3 regions of the Lacticaseibacillus parahuelsenbergensis genome follow, and region 2 is predicted to be linked to each of the others. Evidence: predicted binding sites of a transcription regulator. Region 2 holds the regulator's gene; each other region holds the start of a gene.
What was found. Region 2 encodes LexA, which represses DNA repair genes until DNA is damaged. Its sites were predicted from a motif close to CNAACANNTGTTNG; they were not measured.
Positions count from the first base shown of each region.

Region 1: a site for LexA is predicted at 2,740-2,753, ahead of xerS (tyrosine recombinase XerS). Genes of this name have one in related genera too.
Region 3: a site for LexA is predicted at 3,222-3,235, ahead of LACPH_RS08915 (DUF6731 family protein). Genes of this name have one in related genera too.

Region 1 covers NZ_CP132482.1:1,406,633-1,412,702, reverse strand. Annotated here, with positions in the region: gene LACPH_RS06605 (FtsX-like permease family protein) at 1-1,031, shown strand, start outside; gene LACPH_RS06600 (hypothetical protein) at 1,148-1,501, opposite strand; gene xerS (tyrosine recombinase XerS) at 1,606-2,727, opposite strand; gene LACPH_RS06590 (manganese-dependent inorganic pyrophosphatase) at 3,789-4,721, opposite strand; gene LACPH_RS06585 (LysR family transcriptional regulator) at 4,750-5,718, opposite strand; gene pflA (pyruvate formate-lyase-activating protein) at 5,839-6,070, opposite strand, start outside.
Region 2 covers NZ_CP132482.1:700,580-706,649, forward strand. Annotated here, with positions in the region: gene LACPH_RS03315 (AI-2E family transporter) at 1-1,053, opposite strand, end outside; gene LACPH_RS03320 (hypothetical protein) at 1,529-1,723, shown strand; gene lexA (transcriptional repressor LexA) at 1,850-2,476, shown strand; gene LACPH_RS03330 (hypothetical protein) at 2,577-3,038, opposite strand; gene LACPH_RS03335 (AEC family transporter) at 3,070-4,017, opposite strand; gene LACPH_RS03340 (flavin reductase family protein) at 4,039-4,656, opposite strand; gene LACPH_RS03345 (hypothetical protein) at 4,877-5,839, opposite strand; gene LACPH_RS03350 (5-formyltetrahydrofolate cyclo-ligase) at 6,030-6,070, opposite strand, start outside.
Region 3 covers NZ_CP132482.1:1,889,395-1,895,464, reverse strand. Annotated here, with positions in the region: gene LACPH_RS08940 (transposase) at 140-484, opposite strand; partial or broken gene LACPH_RS14305 (hypothetical protein) at 797-979, shown strand; gene tnpB (IS66 family insertion sequence element accessory protein TnpB) at 983-1,309, shown strand; partial or broken gene tnpC (IS66 family transposase) at 1,689-2,887, shown strand; gene LACPH_RS08915 (DUF6731 family protein) at 3,337-4,284, shown strand; gene LACPH_RS08910 (hypothetical protein) at 4,314-4,799, shown strand; gene LACPH_RS08905 (helix-turn-helix domain-containing protein) at 4,952-5,230, shown strand; gene LACPH_RS08900 (DUF4767 domain-containing protein) at 5,484-6,070, opposite strand, start outside.

The sequences.
Region 1 (6,070 bases), 710 kb from region 2:
CAGTCGACTTATCATACTCCCTTAAAACAAATGATGCCGAAGCTGCCAATCGCGTCACCGAGCTGGCCAAAACCCATCACGTCCGTATCCGGTCAATTCGCACGTTTACTGGCCCTTCCAGCACGTTGGCATTGCGTGAAAAAAACCGGTTGAATTCCCAAAGCAGTATCAACGGACCGTTTGGCTTTGACAATGCCCGCAGCGTCCAGTTGATGACCATTGCGAACTATAATCGTTACACTGGACAACACCGTTCGCTGAATGGAAACAATATTCTTATTTACACGTCCAATCATTTCGCTGGCAATACTCTGACAATCGGGAAGCAAACTTATCATGTCGCAACGCGGGTTTCAAGCTTTCCCAATGCACCGAAAACGTTTATTCCCAATCTTTTCGTCGCATTTCCATCTGAAACACAAATGCTCGCGGCATTGCATCATTTGTACCCGAAAAAGACCATGGCCGAGCTTAAAACAGATGTCACCACGAATCAGGATTTAATGTTGAGCGGCAGTCATGTCAACCAAACTAAGCTGTATCAAGATTTAAACAAAAGTGGCATCGCACTTCCTGACACTGTTCAGTCCCGCGCCGTCAACTACGACGATACCGCCAGCATGATGAGCAGCTTTCTGTTTCTCGGCATCGTCTTTGGTGCCACGTTTATCTTGGCAACTTTGCTGATTCTTTATTACAAGCAACTGGCAGAAGGTTATGCTGATGAGCGGCGTTACACCATTCTCCAGCGAGTCGGCTTAAGCCTGCGCGAGGTGCGGTCAACCATCAACAGCCAACTACTCATGCTGTTTTATCTGCCGTTGGTCGTCGCTGCCATCCACGTTGGCTTTGCCTTGCCATTCGTTCAGCGAATCATGATGCTGTTTGGCTTGCCTGATTGGCAATTCTTCCTGACCGTTTCACTCATCACGTTAGCCATTTTTGCCGTGATCTACGTGTTAATGTATCGTCTGACCGGCAATGTTTATTACCGCATCGTTTCCCGCCGCCAGCCAACCAGTCGCAGGTAGGTAAGGGGACGCTGGTGATAGTCCGGTAACCACCAAAACTCTAAAAAAGTGCCGTTCCTGACCCATCGTTTGTCTACAACGATACTGTCAGAAACGGCATTTTTAGTTGTTATGTCTCAAGCCGGCTGCAAGGCTTTAATCTCGGCAATCAGCTTAAGCAGGTTTTGTTCAGCGGTTTGATAATCGGCCATTTTATCGGCGAATTGCTCATCAAAACCGGCAAGGCCACCTGCCGCAAATGCGTATTCGAATGGATAAACTGCTTCATAGGCAGCCGCAAACCGCTTTAGCAGATCATGATACTGCTCACCGCCAAGCTGTAAGGCCATCTGAATCACCCGAAAATCCGTATAAGCCATTTCGAATTGAACGGCCCAAGCCCGCATGAAATCATGCCGCGCCTGAATATGCAGAAAATGGTGCTCGGTGGTCCAAGCCAGCCGGTTCACTGAATCCTTAACATCCAACACAATGAATCACGCCTTTCTATTTACCCTTATGCTAACTGGCTTCATTATAAGCCTGTCCATGCAAAAACGCCTGAATAACACCCTTCTAGGCTAATTCAGGCGCACTAGTTTTCATGCGGTTGTTGGGTGTGCCGATCCAACGCCTTGGCTGCTGTTTCAGAAACCTCACGCAGCGCAGCTTTCCCGCGCTTATCGCTCAGGTTAATATAGAGATCAGTCGCACTTGTGGTCGTCTGCCCAAGCTGATCGGCCACTTGTTGCACATCCTTGGTTACCGTATAAATATTCGTCCCTAAAGTATGTCGCGCTTTATGCGGCGTGGACGGTCGACCATAAGCCGTCGTGTAACGTTTAAAAAAGGCCTCAATCGTATTTTGGCGAATCCGCTTCACAGTTTGACCGATCTGCGTCACAAACAGCGGCGACGTCGGCTTTTGGTAACCAATGATGGCCGCGCGTTGTTGTAAATACGCGGCAAGATAGGGGTCAATCCAGTCCGCAAAATTCACCCGATCCTGGAAATTGCCTTTGCGCACAACCTGCACCGTGTGGCGATCCATATTCAAATCTTCCAGATTCATATTAACCAGCTCGCTCACACGCACACCAGACCCAAACAGCAACGCAATAATCGCCAAGTTGCGCTGTTTGGCTGCATTAAAGTAAGCCCGTTGCTTCGAAGGTAACTGATGGGCATAAACCTGATCCAGCCAATGCAAAAACTTAGCATCTTCACCGTCCACAAACAGCATTTCCTGCAATTTGTGATTGCGATAAGCCGTCGTCTCGGCATGGGTTTTTAATTTAACCTTATTCCAGACATTGCGGTAAAAGTAAGGCTCACCGTCTTCATGCGGTTCACTTTCCTCGGTCAAAAATCGATAAAGTGCCTTAATGCCCACCAATCGCAAGGCAACACTGCGCCGCGTCATCCGTTTATTTGGATGCGTTTTGGAAGGCCGCTCTAGCAGATAAGCCATAAAAGCCTGCGCATCGCGTAAAGAAAGGTGTTCCAGCGTTTCAAGCGGCACAGATTGCGGGGAAGTGGCGGTCGTCACGCCGCTAGTGATCAGCCATTCAAGAAATTCCTGATAAAAATGCAGATACTGGTAAAGGGTAGAGTCAGCAATCGGAATTGCTTTTTGACTGTGATAGTAGTCCTGAATGTAGTCAGGCAAAGAGGGCAGCATGGCGTGGATTAATTTTGGATAATTCTGAGTCGACAAACAGCATCACCTCGAACATATGTTTTCTTCTAGATAATGCTAGTATACCTGAAAAAAGAGGCTGGTGCCGAGGAAGATGAGCGACTTAACCGCGATTTAACGCAGATTGTTTCGGCAAAATGATGTGAGACTGTATTGAATAAAGTTCTAGCTTTATCCAAAGGTAAACGTCAAAGCCTGGTTAAGGTCGCCAAATCCCGTTAATTCTTAAACGTGTTTATTGATCCGAATTTATGTATGAAAACTCGCTCGCACCACCGAACTTTAAAATTCGCCGTCTGCAGCACTGGATGCTGCTTGCTACTGGAAAAATTCAGTTGGTGGTTGTTGTTTGGCTACAATTTTGAACAAGCTTCAGCAATTCATCATGAATCAGCAATCAGCCAAAATATGCGGCCATCACAAAAGTGGCAATCATGCAACAATTGATTGATTTCTGCCAGTCTGGGCAAATTTACTGATTATCCGATAAATGTCCGTTTAAGCCAAAACATCTGCATAAAGTTTGCTGATCAGTCATCGTACATAAAATTTGCAAAAAATTCTTAACCTCGAATCAAACCGCTGCTTTTGGGCCGATCTCGTTGCTGTTAAAAATTTCCGATACCCACGAGTGGGGGAGTGCTGGCGAGAATTTACTGCCACGGGAAAAACTGAGAAAAGTTCCGCGTTCTGGATATCCATTCTAGTTTACATAATATATATTATACGAAGTAGTGGGCAGATCGTTGATTTCGTAGATTTTCTGGGAAGTTAACTCAAATTACGCAAATCTAGCTCTCGTGTGCTCATTGAACCGATCAGTTAAACGTTGCGTAAATTTCCGTCACTCATACGGTCAATCAAGTCTACATCAAATCTTAACTCACAAAAATTTGCTAACCACGCATGATCATCATCGTCAGGACATCTGCTTTCAATCGAATGAATCCGCTTTAGTTTAGCTTAAGTGTTTAGTTTAGCTTAAGTGCTCTACCATCTTGCCAACTTAAACAACACAAAAAATCGCAGCCAAGGTGTTCAGCTGCGACTTAATTAACTATATTCGTAAAACGGACAGATCAACCTTCAAATACTTTTTGCATCGGTGGCACGACTTGCTTTTTACGTGAAACTACTCCAGGCAATGCCAAACGAGCGTTCGTATCAAACTTTTCGTTAAATGCTGCCGCGACTTTATCGCGATCCGCACCAACAGCAAAGCCGGTTGAGTTGCTGTTCAAAATATCCGTCGCGATCAGCAGGAAGTCGTCATAACCCTTTGCCTGTGCTTCCTTGGTCATGGCGTTCAATAGATCATCCTGACGCGCATAGATGTCATCCAAGTCAACGGTATTGACCTGGCCGATCCGGATCGACTTGCCGCCCATTGTGAAGCTCTTGGCGTCGCCTTCAATAATATCCATATCAGACTTAGCAGCTAAGTTTGTGCCGGCCTTCAGCATAGCTAAGCCGTATGATTGCAAATCAATTCCGGCAATTTTAGCCATTTCAGGAAGAATCTTTTTGTCCTTGTCCGTGGCAGTCGGCGATTTCAGCAACAATGTGTCGGAAATCAACCCCGATGCCATCAAGCCAGCCAGTGTTGGCGAGATCGTGTAGCCGTGTTCCTGAAATAGTTCGAAAATCACGGTGTTCGTGCTGCCAACCGGTTCTGCGCGATAGAACAGCGGTGCAGCGGTGTGAAAGTTCGCAATCCGGTGATGATCAACCACTGACGCAATCTGCACGTCCTCGATATCAGCAACACTCTGTTGAAATTCGTTATGGTCCACCAACATCACAGTGTCAGTTTCATTTGCTGCAGTTTTAATGACCCGCGGTGCTTGAACCTTGAAATGATCCAAAACAAACTTGGTCTCGTCATTTGGTTCACCGAGTGCTACTGCTTCAACATCTGTGTTGCCCGCCTGCTTTTGAAACTCGGCCCAGCTCATGGCACTGGTAATCGCATCCGTATCTGGGTTTTGATGTCCAAAAATCAAAGTCGTCATATTAATCGATCGCTCCTCAGCTCAATATTTACCTTTCAATCTTACCACTGTTTTCGCCGACCCGCGACAGATAATCTTTTTCTGCCAGATAAGCATCAAACGTCTTGAAAAAGTTCGCAATCCGCGGAATGTCGGCCTTTTCTTTGCGATAGACGAACGAGGTCTCAAAGCGAATCGCCGGTTCGAATGAAACTGCGTGGGCCTTTATTTGATCAGCGTGAGCCGTTACGAAACTCGTCGGCAAGGCAGTATTCACGCCGGTGTGATTAACAAACTGCGTAAGTTGATATGGCGTGGTAAAATGCGCCACCACATGCGGAAAATCAACCATCTGATTCTTGTAGGCTTCGTGAAGCATCTGCCCCAGGAAATAATCATCCGGATAAGTAACCCATGGTTCAGCAAGCGTATCTTTAAAATGAAGGCGCTTACGATTTGCCAACGAATCGTCATGATGCAAAAACAGCAACTGCTCATCGAGAATTTTCTTGCTGGCATATGGTTTCCAGTTCTTGATCGTCTCGTCAGGCAGATTCATAATCGCCAAATCAACCTGATTGTTTTCTAATGCTTCCCATATTTCGTGGCGTGTCATCATCCGCAAAGTAATTTCAACTTCGGGATTCAAATCATAGTAATGGGCAATGAAGGCGTTAAAGGCACTGTCTTCAATCGAACTCAATAGCCCAATATTAATTTTACCCACAGTGGCGCTGGTAGTTTGCTGAATCTCGTCGGTCGTCTGATTCAGAATCTCATAAATCTCGTGCGTTGCCTTCAACATCGTCTGACCGGCATCCGACAAATGCAGTTTTTTCCCGACAGAATAGAACAGCGGTGCTCCCACTGTCCGCTCCAGCTTCTTAATTTGCTGCGTTAAAGCAGGCTGGGTAATGCCCAACAGCTGAGCAGACTGGGTATAGTTCATCGTTTCTGCGAGTTGCAGAAAATACGTGAGAGTCTTGGAGGAAAAAATGCGCTCTTGCTTCGTTTTCATGGGCGGCTTCCCTTTCATTTATAAATTTATAATACTGATCAATCATCATCATAAGTGGCATTTAAAAAAAACGCAACAGATTTGCCGCGTTTTTAATCGTTACGTTAAGTTCTAACTAAACTACGCCTTGGCAGCCGGACGCGGACGCCAATTTTGCCAGCCAGTGTAATCTTGGACATGCAACAGATTTTCCGCATTCTTAACTCGATCTGCTGATGGTGGTTCGATGCCTTCCAGTGGATAGGTAATGCCAAGTTCATGGTATTTTTTGACCCCCAGCGTGTGGTAAGGAAGGATTTCGACTTTTTGAACCACATGCTTGTCTAACGTTGCGATGTAATCCCCTAACCGT
Region 2 (6,070 bases):
GGCAAAACCCGGGATGCCAAGGATAACACCGACTAAACCGAAGAGATTGCCGGCCGTGAGCAAGACCACCACGATGGTAATGGGATGCAGCTCGAGCTTGCTGCCCATTACCAGTGGCGAAATAAGTTGCGTTTCAATTAGCCATTCAATGAAGAAAACGACAATGACCGCGAGAATCATTTTTGGCGACGTCAACGCGCCCATGATAAGTGGCGGGATCATTGCCAGTGCCGAACCAAAGTAAGGAATTAGGTTCAATGGGCAAGCCAGCAAGCCGAAAATCAAGCCATAACGCAGGCCAATCACCGAATAACCGATCATGAACATAATGGCCACACACAGCGCAACCGTGATTTGGCCCTGAACATATGAACCGACTTTTTCATTCATCTCGTGCAGCATTTGTTTCACGGATCCACGTAACTTGGTGGGGATAATATGCAGCACCATCGGCGTGAACTTGTCGCCGTCTTTAAGCATGAAGAAGAGAATGATCGGTGCTGTCGAAATCGTGATGACAACATTGCCGACAATGCCAATCAGATTTTGCAGCTGCGAGATGGTACCGGTGACGAAAGCACCTTGCTTGCCGGTGAAGAATGTTTGAACTTCGCTGGCGATGTTGTTGAGGTCATGTTGCGATAAAACATTTTGCTTATCATTCAAATCATCCAGCCATTTACCGATTTCCGTAAAAATTTGCGGCGCTGAATCAACGATGCTGGTGATCTGGTTGCTCACCGCCGGAATGAAACGCAATAGCCCCCAGACGAGAAGACCGATCAAAACGACGAATAGTAACGCGATCGCCCAACCGCGATGCAGCCCGGTTTTTTCAAGGCGATTAATGATCGGAACTGTCAAATAGAAGAGAATACCGGCGAAAATGAACGGCGGTGCGATGATACCGAGAAAATCGACCACAGGCTGGAACACCCAGGCAATTTTGGTAAAAACAAAAATAACCAGCAAGGCCAAAAGCAGGTCAATTAAGAAGACCATGAACTTGTTGTTGATGAAGCGGCGGTAGAACCATGAGTCGGTACGTTTCACAGGCGATCCTCCTCTAAGGACGTTAAAGGTTATGACGCGATTTAATCAGCGATGTCATTGGTAACCTTTACAAAAGACGACAAGTCGAGCATGAGATCTGTGGTGAACCAAGAAAAACTTCGACGTGCAGTTGCCGTTTTTTACAAGGCAGCTGATTGCACGCGAGTCATTTTTTTCGAAGTTTCTACCCGCCAGACGTCGGATGCTTCTGTATAACAATGATACTAGACTAGCCATGATTTTTCGAGGCTCGGGTTAACTAAAATGGTCAGAAGAAGGTATCGACGCCGTTACAATAAATTTACAAAAACGCCGATTTGCCGTTACAAATATTAAAAATGCCTAAATAAGGGCATAAAATGTAAATTTTACATATACAAAAGCTTTACAAATCAAAAAAATCAGGTATGATAAAGTCATAACCAAAACGGTGAGTCAATGTCGGTTTTACCGATACGGAGAGGAGTGACCCCATATGAATTTACTTCGCGGGGCTAAATGGACATTAATAACTCTGACCCTGGTCGCAACATTGCTGTTATTTAGCAACTATGCGACGGCCGGCATCTTGTTGATGGCTCTGGATATTTTCCTAAGCTTCTTCTATGCAGTCATCAAGAGCAGATGTGATCGGCGTCAGATGCATAAGATGCCATTATTGCATAACTAATTTGATGAAATGATCCGCAGCCGTGATGACTGCGGATTTTTTCGTGTAACGACGGCGAAAATGATTGCAAACGTTCGTTCGGTTTGGTATGCTGAGTGTAACAAATGAGAACGGAGCGGTGAGCGGATGCCAACACAAGCGAGTCAAAAACGTTGGAAACAGATTTTACAAACCATCTATGACGCAATCGAGGATCATGGGTATCCACCCACGGTTCGCGAGATTGGTAAGTCAGTTGGCCTTAGTTCGTCTAGCACCGTCGCAGCATACTTAGAGAAGCTGTTGGCCGCTGGATTAATTGCAAAAGACCCATCCAAACCGCGCACGATTGAAGTGACTGCAGCAGGACGCGATTATATTGGCGTTCAGGCAGAAGGCATTCCGATTGTCGGGACTGTTGCGGCTGGGGTGCCGATTACCGCTATAGAGAATATCGATGACTATTTCCCGGTGCCGGATGACCTACCATACTCGGCCGATGAGCTGTTTATGCTTCGGGTTCAAGGCAGCTCCATGATCAAGATCGGGATCCTTGATGGTGATCAGATTATTGTCAAGAAGCAAAACGACGCCGAAAATGGGCAGATTGTCGTGGCGATGACCGAAGAAGATGAAGCCACCGTCAAGCGCTTTTACAAAGAAAAGAACGGCATTCGCCTTCATCCGGAAAATGACGATATGGAAGACATGTTTTTCCCGGATGTGACGATTCTCGGTATCGTTGTGAGTTTGTATCGTCCTGCGCTTGTATAAGTGCCAGTAATAATAGACCAAGCTAAAAAAGCATTTGCCGCGTACATTCAATTGAGTGTGCGTGGCAAATGCTTTTTTGTTGAGGTGACAGTCGCTACCATCAAGGACGGTTAAGCTGATCAAGGTCATCTTTTGGTACCTTTTTGTAAAATGGACCATCCGGAAGCTGCTTCAATAATCCTTTTTTGGTAAGTTGGAATTGAACCGTGTTGCTGGTGGCCTGGGGTTGGGCTTTGCCGGTGAAGGTGAAGATTCGCCCTTTTAAAGTCAGTTGGGCCGCAAAGATACCTTGATCCGTACTTTCAAAATCACCGTCTTGGTTTGACAGCGTTTCGAGGTAATAGCCACTGGTGGACGACAACACGCGGATCGCTTTCTTTTGGTCATCCTGTTGGACAAATGCGTGACCGACCAGGGTGGACAAGGTTGCTTTAGGCGCAGCTTTTTTTGCTTTTTTCCGGGCTTTTGCCGGCTTTGATGTCCGTTCACTGGTGGTTGACCGAGTTGATGATTTGGCAGTCGGCGTGCCTTGAGAACAACCACTCAAGATAAGTAATAACATGAGCCAGACTAATTTTTTCAATGGCGGTCTCCTAGTGAATGAATTGAATGCAGGTCATGACGATGGGAATGACGATCATGGATAGAAGCGTGGTTTCCGTGACCATGATCGCAGCATAGTCAGCGTCGGCGTCATAAAGTTTCGCAACCACCGGCGCATTGGTCATGACTGGCATGCAGGATTGCAGGATGAAGATTTGCTTCATCAGCGTCGGCACTGGTGCAAAGGCGACCAGTGCCGTCATCAACAGTGGGGCAAAAAGAAAGCGGCCGCTGAAGATACCGAGTGCTTCCTTGCTGAGACGCAGTTGGCTCCACCCGGCTTCGTGTAAGGCGATGCCGATAAAGAACATGGAGCCCGGGACCGTCAAATCGCCGATATAAGTCAGATCAGACATCAAAAAAGTCGGCAACTTGATATTCAGCAAGACCAACACAATTCCCAACATGAAACCCAGTAAAGGTGGGGAGAAAACTTTCCCCAAAGCCTTTTTAAGGTTAAAGCGGGCTGGTTTGGGGCCATCGCCTTGAATAAGGTAGACGCCGATGGTCCAAAAAATTGTCGTGTTGGCCATGTAATAGACCAAGACATAAGGCAAACTGCGAGGACCGAACAAGGCCAGGTTAACCGGCAGGCCGATAAAGACCGTGTTGGAGTTGAAAAACATGGACTTAAATGTGCCTTTTCGCGACTTTGGAACTTTTAACAGGTAACACACCAAAAAGGACAACGCGAAAAGCATCATCATGGACAAGACCGGGAACAACAAGTTTGGCAATAACCGCAGCAGCATGCCGGCCGTGAACTTCGATGCGATGGTCACGATCATATAAGCAGGCAAGGCAACTTGGGTGACAACTTTGGCAATGACTTTACTCGAATGGTTATTAAACCAGCCGCGGGCGGTCAGAAAATAGCCGAGAATGATCAAAATGAGAATTTCCAAAACGCCAAAGACGCTTGAGATAAATGCGGTCAAATACCAACACTTCCTTATAAATTATTTTGGCCGCCGTAACGTAAAAGTTTGACCAAGTTCGGCATAAGTAGGACCGGCGAGGCGAGCTACCGGTGCTAAAGCGGCAGGATTAATGTGTAAGCTTGGCAAATCGAGCACCGTATCGGCAAAGTGGAACTGCCGAACTTCCAGAATAAAGAGATCCGTGACGATCACCCCGGCACGATCACGAATCGGTACATATTGATAAAGTTGCGTTTCAAAGCGAATACGCGCGGCTTGCAACCCAGGCACCTGAATTTCAGTACTGGCCACCAATGGCAGATCAATCAGGTTCAATTCACTTTGATCCGGTGTTAAGCGGGCAGCAGTTTGATTCATTGCCTTGGTGAGATCGATGCTCACCATGTGCACGACCGCTTCATGGCGGGCCAAAAGATTCGCCGCCGTGTCTTTTGGCTGCTGGCCATCACGCAAGATGGACACAGATAGCAATGGCAACTGATTGGAGATGCCGGTTGTAAATGAAAATGGCGCCAGGTTGATGACGCCGGCCGTGCTTTGCGTCGTGATCCACGCGATGGGGCGGGGAATGATGCTGCCAGACAGCAGTTTGTATTGCTCGCGAGGTGATAGCTTATTGGCAGATAAGTTGATCATAATAGCCTCCGGTGGCTGGTGAATAAGAATCATGAAAATGCTGGGGGACGTAAAAGGCACGCCATGACTGCAAGTTTAGCGCAGGCGCGGGGTGTCGTCAAAAGCGGTGTGTTTTGCCTTGTTAGATGACCATGATGTGTTGACGAAAAAAGCAGTGTTAGAGATGAATGTGATCTCAAACACTGCTTAAATTGATCGTCTGAAACAAATTGTAATTCTGTTAGTGATTGCTATTGGCGGAAGGAGTGCTAGACGGTGGCGTAGAAGAAGGCGTTTGGCTGTTGTCTGGCACATTGTTCTGGGTTGACTGGCCATTACCACCACCGTTGTTGGTTGATGTACCAGTGCTTCCGTTCGAATGATTGCCTGCAGTACCACCAGCTTGTCCGGTATTATTGCTTTGGCTGTGTTCACTTTCCACACTTGGCGCAGCAGAAGGCGTTGGCGCTACCGAAACCTGCGAAGAAGTAGGCTCGCTGCTATATTGCGATTCTTCACTATATGAATAGTTACTCGTCGCTGAGCTTGACTCAGAACTTGAAGCGGTCTGTTTCGTCTTGAAATCGTCAAGGCTGAGAAGCTTCTTCTTTGAGCGTTGCAACGGCAGGCTGGTTGTTAGGTAACGATAATTGTGCGGTGTTTTGCCTTTTAAGGTAATCGTGCTGTTGAGTTCCTTCTTCAAGGCTGTTGTGTAATCACGCACAGTGCCGGTTGCCCCTTCTGCGGCATATTCGACCGTTGTTGTCGGTTGATTGTGCTTGTAAGTTTTCGCACTGGCATACGTATAAACATTGGCGTGCTCCGAGCTGAGCGTTAACTTGCCTTTTTTTTGTTTGACATCGCCAGTATCGTTAATAATTTGCGGTTGGCTTCCCGCGTCAAGAATGATTAAGCGCGTATAGGTTTTGGACGAGGTTAACTTCACATAAACCGTCAGATCATGGTGATCGCCATCCGTATCCGTGACATCTCCGGAAGCGGTGTAAGTGCCGCTTTTAAATGAACTGGTGACCGTTGATGAAATGGAAATGCTGGTGGCGGAAGACGAAGCTGTCGGTCCTTGAACCTTGGCGCCGCGCAACACCAGCCAAACGAAAACGCCAATGAAAATAACAACCGCGCCGATGCCGGTTAATGTGAGGTAAAGCCTCCTTCGATTCTTTCGAATACGTTCACGTCGCATGATTGCCTCCTGAAATATGGTGAAAGCCTTTCCCCAATATTAGGGTAAGCAGGTTTGAAACACAAGCAGAATTAAAAAGGCTGCCGGCAAGCAACTTGCCTGGCGCCTTTTGACTGGTTAAAACGAAACTGCCAGCCACTTGATATCAAGTGCAGCCAAATGCCGCTCAGCCAATCGATTAATACAATTGTTACCTAATCATGTCCCCGTTAGCCAGTATTAAGGTTTCAA
Region 3 (6,070 bases), 1.2 Mb from region 2:
TGGATTTTTTTATAACACACAGTTGAGAAAAGACTACTTTTTCAGCAGCCTCCTTTTTTTTACGTCTATCAGATCCAGCTATTCAGTTACTTCATCAATAGCAAAAGCTTCTGGCTACGTTCTAACAAACCCAAACCAGTTACGAATGCCATAATTGGAGGCTAAATGAAGACAGACTTCGCCGGCATGACGCGTTACGCGTCCGGTAATATGGGAATAAGTGGAACCGCAAAGTGTCAATCGTGATGCGCGGATTTTCGGGTATCAAACACACTTCGAACAGCTGGATCAGCCTATAGGCAATACCGCTGATCAACGCCTGAGCAGTATTGCGCACAAAGGTTGAACTATCGGTTTGATCAAAACCGAAGCTGCCCTTGAGTTCTTTGGTGTCGTTTTCAACGTTACTGCGGCACCGATAGGCTGTGAATAACAGGTTGCGAGACTCTCGACCATATTGGTAACTAAGAAAGTGTGCGTCCATAATAATTCGCCAGCAGTACATTCCGAACGCATGACCACCCGATAGTGATCTTTCCAAAAGGCTGCCTGATAATCAGGCTCATGATAGACGACATGGTCCGCTTCATCATCAATCGGCACTGAAGCAATCACCTCGTTGCCCATTTTTTTGAGCCGCTGGGTGGCTTTTAACCTGCATTCCCGTAACACCTGACCAGATAAAAGCTGATAATCCTTGATATATCAACTGATTGTAAGCTTTTTTTGCGTAAGCGTTACATAGCACCGTACCTGTAATCGCTGAGATCCTCCATTTATACTTAGTTTATCAAGAATATTGGAGTATTTTTATGACCCAAACCAACGATATGATGCCTCGGTTGTCGTCAAGCCAAAACTTGGCGCCAAAGTTAAATTAAAAGAAGCCGAGGTGCTTTTTTACAACGGCATTGATAAGGTGATGGCACGCATTATTCTGCAGGAGTTGATAGCCCATGATTCCCGACCTGTCAAAGCTAATATCTACATTGTTTGTGGTCGAACTGACTTACGCAAAGACATTGACGGTCTGGCGGCGTTGGTCACAGAAGAGTACAAAATGATTGTGGTTGACAATGCGCTGTTCATTTTTTGCGGTACCCGTAAAGATCGTTTCAAAGCGCTGTACTGGACCAAAAGCGGTTTTCTCCTTTTGTACAAACGCTTTGAAAATGGTTATATGCAATGGCCACGTGATCATACTGAAATTCGCCAACTGAATTTTCGGCAGATGTCGCGGTTAGTCAACGGTTTAGTCATCGAAGAGTACCGCACGATTCAGCCCATAACACCGGGTCATGGGTACTAATCCGGCTTTAGTTTAGAAAGCCTTTTCCTGAAATTAGAGAAAAGGCTTTCTTTTCATTTCACCGCTTGAAATATTTTTTTCAATCCTTGGAACGGAGGACGCAAAATGCCCGTCGAAGCAGTCATTACACAAACAAAGTATGACTAGCTCAAGCAAGAAAATGCACTGCTTCGCGAAGAGCTTGCGTTTCTAAAGCATCGTCTTTTTGGAGTTAAGCGTGAAAACCTGACTAACGCCCAAGTTGACCTCTTCGATCAAACCGAATCGCCACAAGAAACAAAAGGGTAAGAAGGCCCTGGAGTTAGCGCAATACCCTCAAGTTCCGGTGCATCGTGAGCTGAACGGTGAGGCCCGACAGTGTCCACATTGTGCAGCCGAAATGTGTGATATTTGCACCATGATTACCAGCCGTGAACCCGTTAGAATTCCGGAATACTTCGAGGTGCACGTTTACTATCAGCACGCCTATGAGTGCCGTCAGTGTACAAATCAATTGGATCACAGCGTGATTAAAAAAGCCGCAGAGGCACAACCGTTGATTCCTGATAGTTTTGCTTCACCAAGTATTCTCACTCAGACGATGATCGAGAAGTATCGCAAAGAAGTTCCCATTTACCGCAAGGAAAAAGACTGGGAAGAAGCCGGACTGCGCCTGACACGCCAACAGATTACCAACTGGCATATCTTGGCTTGCGACTATGGACTGGCGAGTCTTTATGAGCTGATGCATCAAGCGCTGCTCAAACAGGACGTGGTTCACGCCGATGAAACCAGCTATCGGGTCTTAGAAAGTGAAAAGGTAAAGACCTATTACTGGGTCTTCGCTTCCAGGCACGCAGAAGATAAGCAGATCATTCTGTACGAGCACGCCAATTCTCGTGGTGCTGAGATCCCGCAGCACTTTCTTAACGGTTATACCCATTATCTTCAAACTGACGGTTATCAAGTGTATGAGAAATTTGATTAAGTCACACGGGTGGCTTGTCTTTCCCATATCCGCCGTAAGTTTTTTTGGGGGAATGTGGCGACAGAGCACAACAAAGAGTCAAGCCAAGAAAGGGGTTGCTACTGCGACCGTATGTTCAAGCTGGAGCGGAATTGGAAACTGCTCACGCCGGAACAGCGCTATGAAAAGCGGCAGGCCAAACTAAAAGAAGAGCTATCCAAGTTCTTTACATGGTGCGAAACCCTCCAAGTTTTACCGCAATCCAAACTTGGCCGTATATACTCAGTCAACGTGAAGCCATGGAAAATGTTTTATTGGACGGCTGTTTGAAACTATCAAATAACTCCGTTGAGCGCGCCATCAAAGAGCTCGTGATTGGCCGAAAGAACTGGCTGTTTTCTAAAAGCTTCAAAGGAACGCGGTCAAGCGGGATTATTTTGAGTGTCATACGTTCGGCCGAGGCCAAAGGACTCGACTGCCGAAAATATCCTGAATACCTATTTACTGAATTACCCAACCTCCCTGTTCCTGACAATTCTAAGGCGCTACAGGATTATTTACCATGGTCGCCGCAGGTTCAGAAAAACTATTCACGTAGAACGGCAGAAAACAACGACTCCGGTATTCCTTAACAGCATAAGAGACATCGGAGCCGTTTTAAATGTACTGCACAATCGTACGCTTACCGAGAAACTAAAGACAATGAATAGTCCAAGAGATTAAAAGCCTTCCAGTCGCTGAAGCAAGCAGCATTTGGAAGGCTTCTGTAAATGGGTGATGGTTCCCCCGTTGGCTTAAGCGTGCGTCGATTAACATACCGGAACAAAGTGACATGACAGGGTTTCGTTGAAAATAAAAAGTCGTTTTAAGCCTGCCAAGGATCGCGATATACGGCCGAAATAAAGCGACTTCTGATTGCGGGAATAAAGTGCCGCGGGCCGTGTTAGACTCTTACCAGTTGATCATCGAATATACGTTCGTATATAATACTCGTACACCTAATATTGTTTGTTGGTGAAAGGACCTACCCACCATTATTTTTGTTATACTAAGATAACAACAATATTTGGAGGATGCAGCTATGGCAGATATTAAACAGTCAGTGCGTTTTGATTTTTTTGTACCATACAGCGAAGATGACGAGGGTAATGAATTCTTTGTTGACTTAACCGATTTGTTAAATGACATTCACAACTTAAAGGGAAATGACAGAATCGGGCATTACTTTGGTACACCGGTACGTATGGATTCTATACATGTAATGCCGCAAAACCCGGACATAACTTATTTTCATATGGTTAGAATGCGAGATGAAGGATTAGCGTCAACGAAACAGGACACTGAAAAAATGACCGATATAGTGTTAGATTCTGATGATTATATTGCGGAGGATATTAGCGGCTTTTTTGATGCTAAGACGTGCGCTGTTATGCTTCAGCGAAATAGTCATTCCCTTTCAATTTCGGGCGTTCGGGAGTATCTGAAGCAAAAATATGAGGAAAAACACACTAATGATAACCTTCTACTCTCCTTTAGACCCGTACCTGACTTGGATATTATTAAGAAAGTGAAGAAAGTTACGAATTTTCGCCGACTGCAGTTAAAGTTTGCATCTAGCCAAGTTACAAACTTTGATCAGGGCTTTTCGAAAGTGCTTGGACAATTTTCGGAGCTGTTTTCCAAGGCAGGTGGCTCTCAGATGGATCTCCTACTTTCCTCTAGTCGGGGAGAGCCTGATTTAAAAAGGGAAGAGATGTTATCTCTGATTTCAGAAATTCAGAACAACCAAACTATTTTGTCATCTGCCGTTTTTGCTGGCAAAGAAGGTGACGCTCCTATAGAACTGTATGATCTTTTGAATGGGAAACTCCAAACTTACTCCAAGTTCTCCATCTCAAAAATTGTTGAAGGTCAGCAAAAAAAATACCATCTTAATCAAGAGGCTGTTGAAGAAGAAATGTATAGAATATACGTGACTATTGATAAGTATCAAGATAAGGTGATTAAGAACTTGAAATGGAATATGTAGCCAGTTTAGAACCTAGGAGGGATTCCAAAGTGCGTGATAAACGACGATGGATTTACATGTTACTCCCTTTTGCAACAGCAATTGCTTTTTTGGTTGGAGCAGTAGTCCTCAAGAATATGTATGGATTTGATTATTCAAATCTTTTAGGGTTTAAAGCTGTTCTTGGTTCTGTTGTTGGTTTTGTGTCGATCGTTATAGGCTTCTATTCAGCCTTCTACGGCATGATTATTTCTATGAGTCGTTCTACGTTTTTCCTTAGTTTGAAGCATTCAAGATTCAAAAAGGATTTGCCACGGATATTGCTTTATTCTTTGTTAAGTGCTTTTATGACACTGATATTGACGATAGCTCTTCAAATCCTTGTTAACTATAAAAGCATTCTTGGAGAAACAGTTTACTTTGTTTGGGTCTTTATGACTGGAGTTTTCATGACTTATGCACTGCAGACGTCGATACTATCAATTGCTATTGTTTTTTTCGGGAATTCGGACCAAATTGAAGTTAAGAAAATTTAGTTTTGAATTAATTTTTAGGACCTAGGTGTTTTGTTGTTTTATCCTGAGAGGTGTAGTGCTATGTAAAGAAAACGTAAGCGTCACATAGAACCATACCTGTAAACGCTGAGATCTTCCATCTATACTTTGTTTATCAAGAAGAGGTATTCAGCATGGCAAAGAACGTTCTTTTTAACGATTATCTCGCTGAACAACTTAAAGACCCTGAGTTCAAGGCGGGGGTTGATGCGGAATCTGCCAAACTTGAGAGTGCGGTGGCACTGATGAATGCGCGTGAACGCGCTGGATTGACGCAACGGGAACTAGCAAATCGGGCGCATGTTCCGCAGTCAACAATTGCACGAATTGAACACGGCCAGAATACTAGCTTCGATACCATGAGCAAAAATGCCTTTGCAATCGGCAAGAAACTCAAAGTTGAATTCACTTAAGGTATAGAGATGTCCCACTGTTTGTGAGCGTCATTTTTCGGAACTCTCGAGACTGGCTCTTTTGTTTAAATGCGAGAAAAATTAATGAAATGACACAAAAAGAGGATCGTTGCGGATCCTCTTTTGCGTTCTCTTAAAAATTTTTACAAGTGTTTGTTTGATTTAAGAAAAAGCAGCGCAGATTTAGGAGACCGGGCAACAAGTTCTCCGAGCCATTTGTACATTAATGGTCCAAAACGAAACGTGTACGGCTTTAATCGCCCTTTACAATCTTAGCAAAACCCTCACGCAACGCCTCATTCCGCGTTTCACCAAAGTATATCCAGTTATTCTCGTTTCCTTGATTTTGCCCGGTAACAAGTACCTCAGGCTGGCCATTGTGCAACGTAAATAGGTAGACGTATTTACCGCCGTAACGTGCATGCGCTGCGTTTGAATAGATGGCGACAATGGTATATTCGGCATTACTTTGGCCGTTTGCGCTTAGTGCCCAGGTAACTGCTCTGTCGCCGACTGCCATCGCCATCTTGCCGGTTGTGCCGTCTGGTTGAGCTAATTCGTCGGGAATTTTCAGCCCGTACATATCAGCGCTGTTGCCTTGCCAGTAACTTTCGTATTGCTGGCCCATTGTCTTTTCCCACTCGCTCATGAACGCAGCAAGTTGTTGCCCCTTGGCGCTTGACCACACGGCTTGTCCGCTGCTTGAGCTGACACTTTGACTGGATTTTGCGGCTTCTTGACTTGATGCAGATGGCTGCTTCGATGCCGATGAAGTAGAAGCCTTGCTACTGGAGACCTGTGACTTGCTCGGTGTGCTTGTCTTTTGTCTTGTCTTTTGCT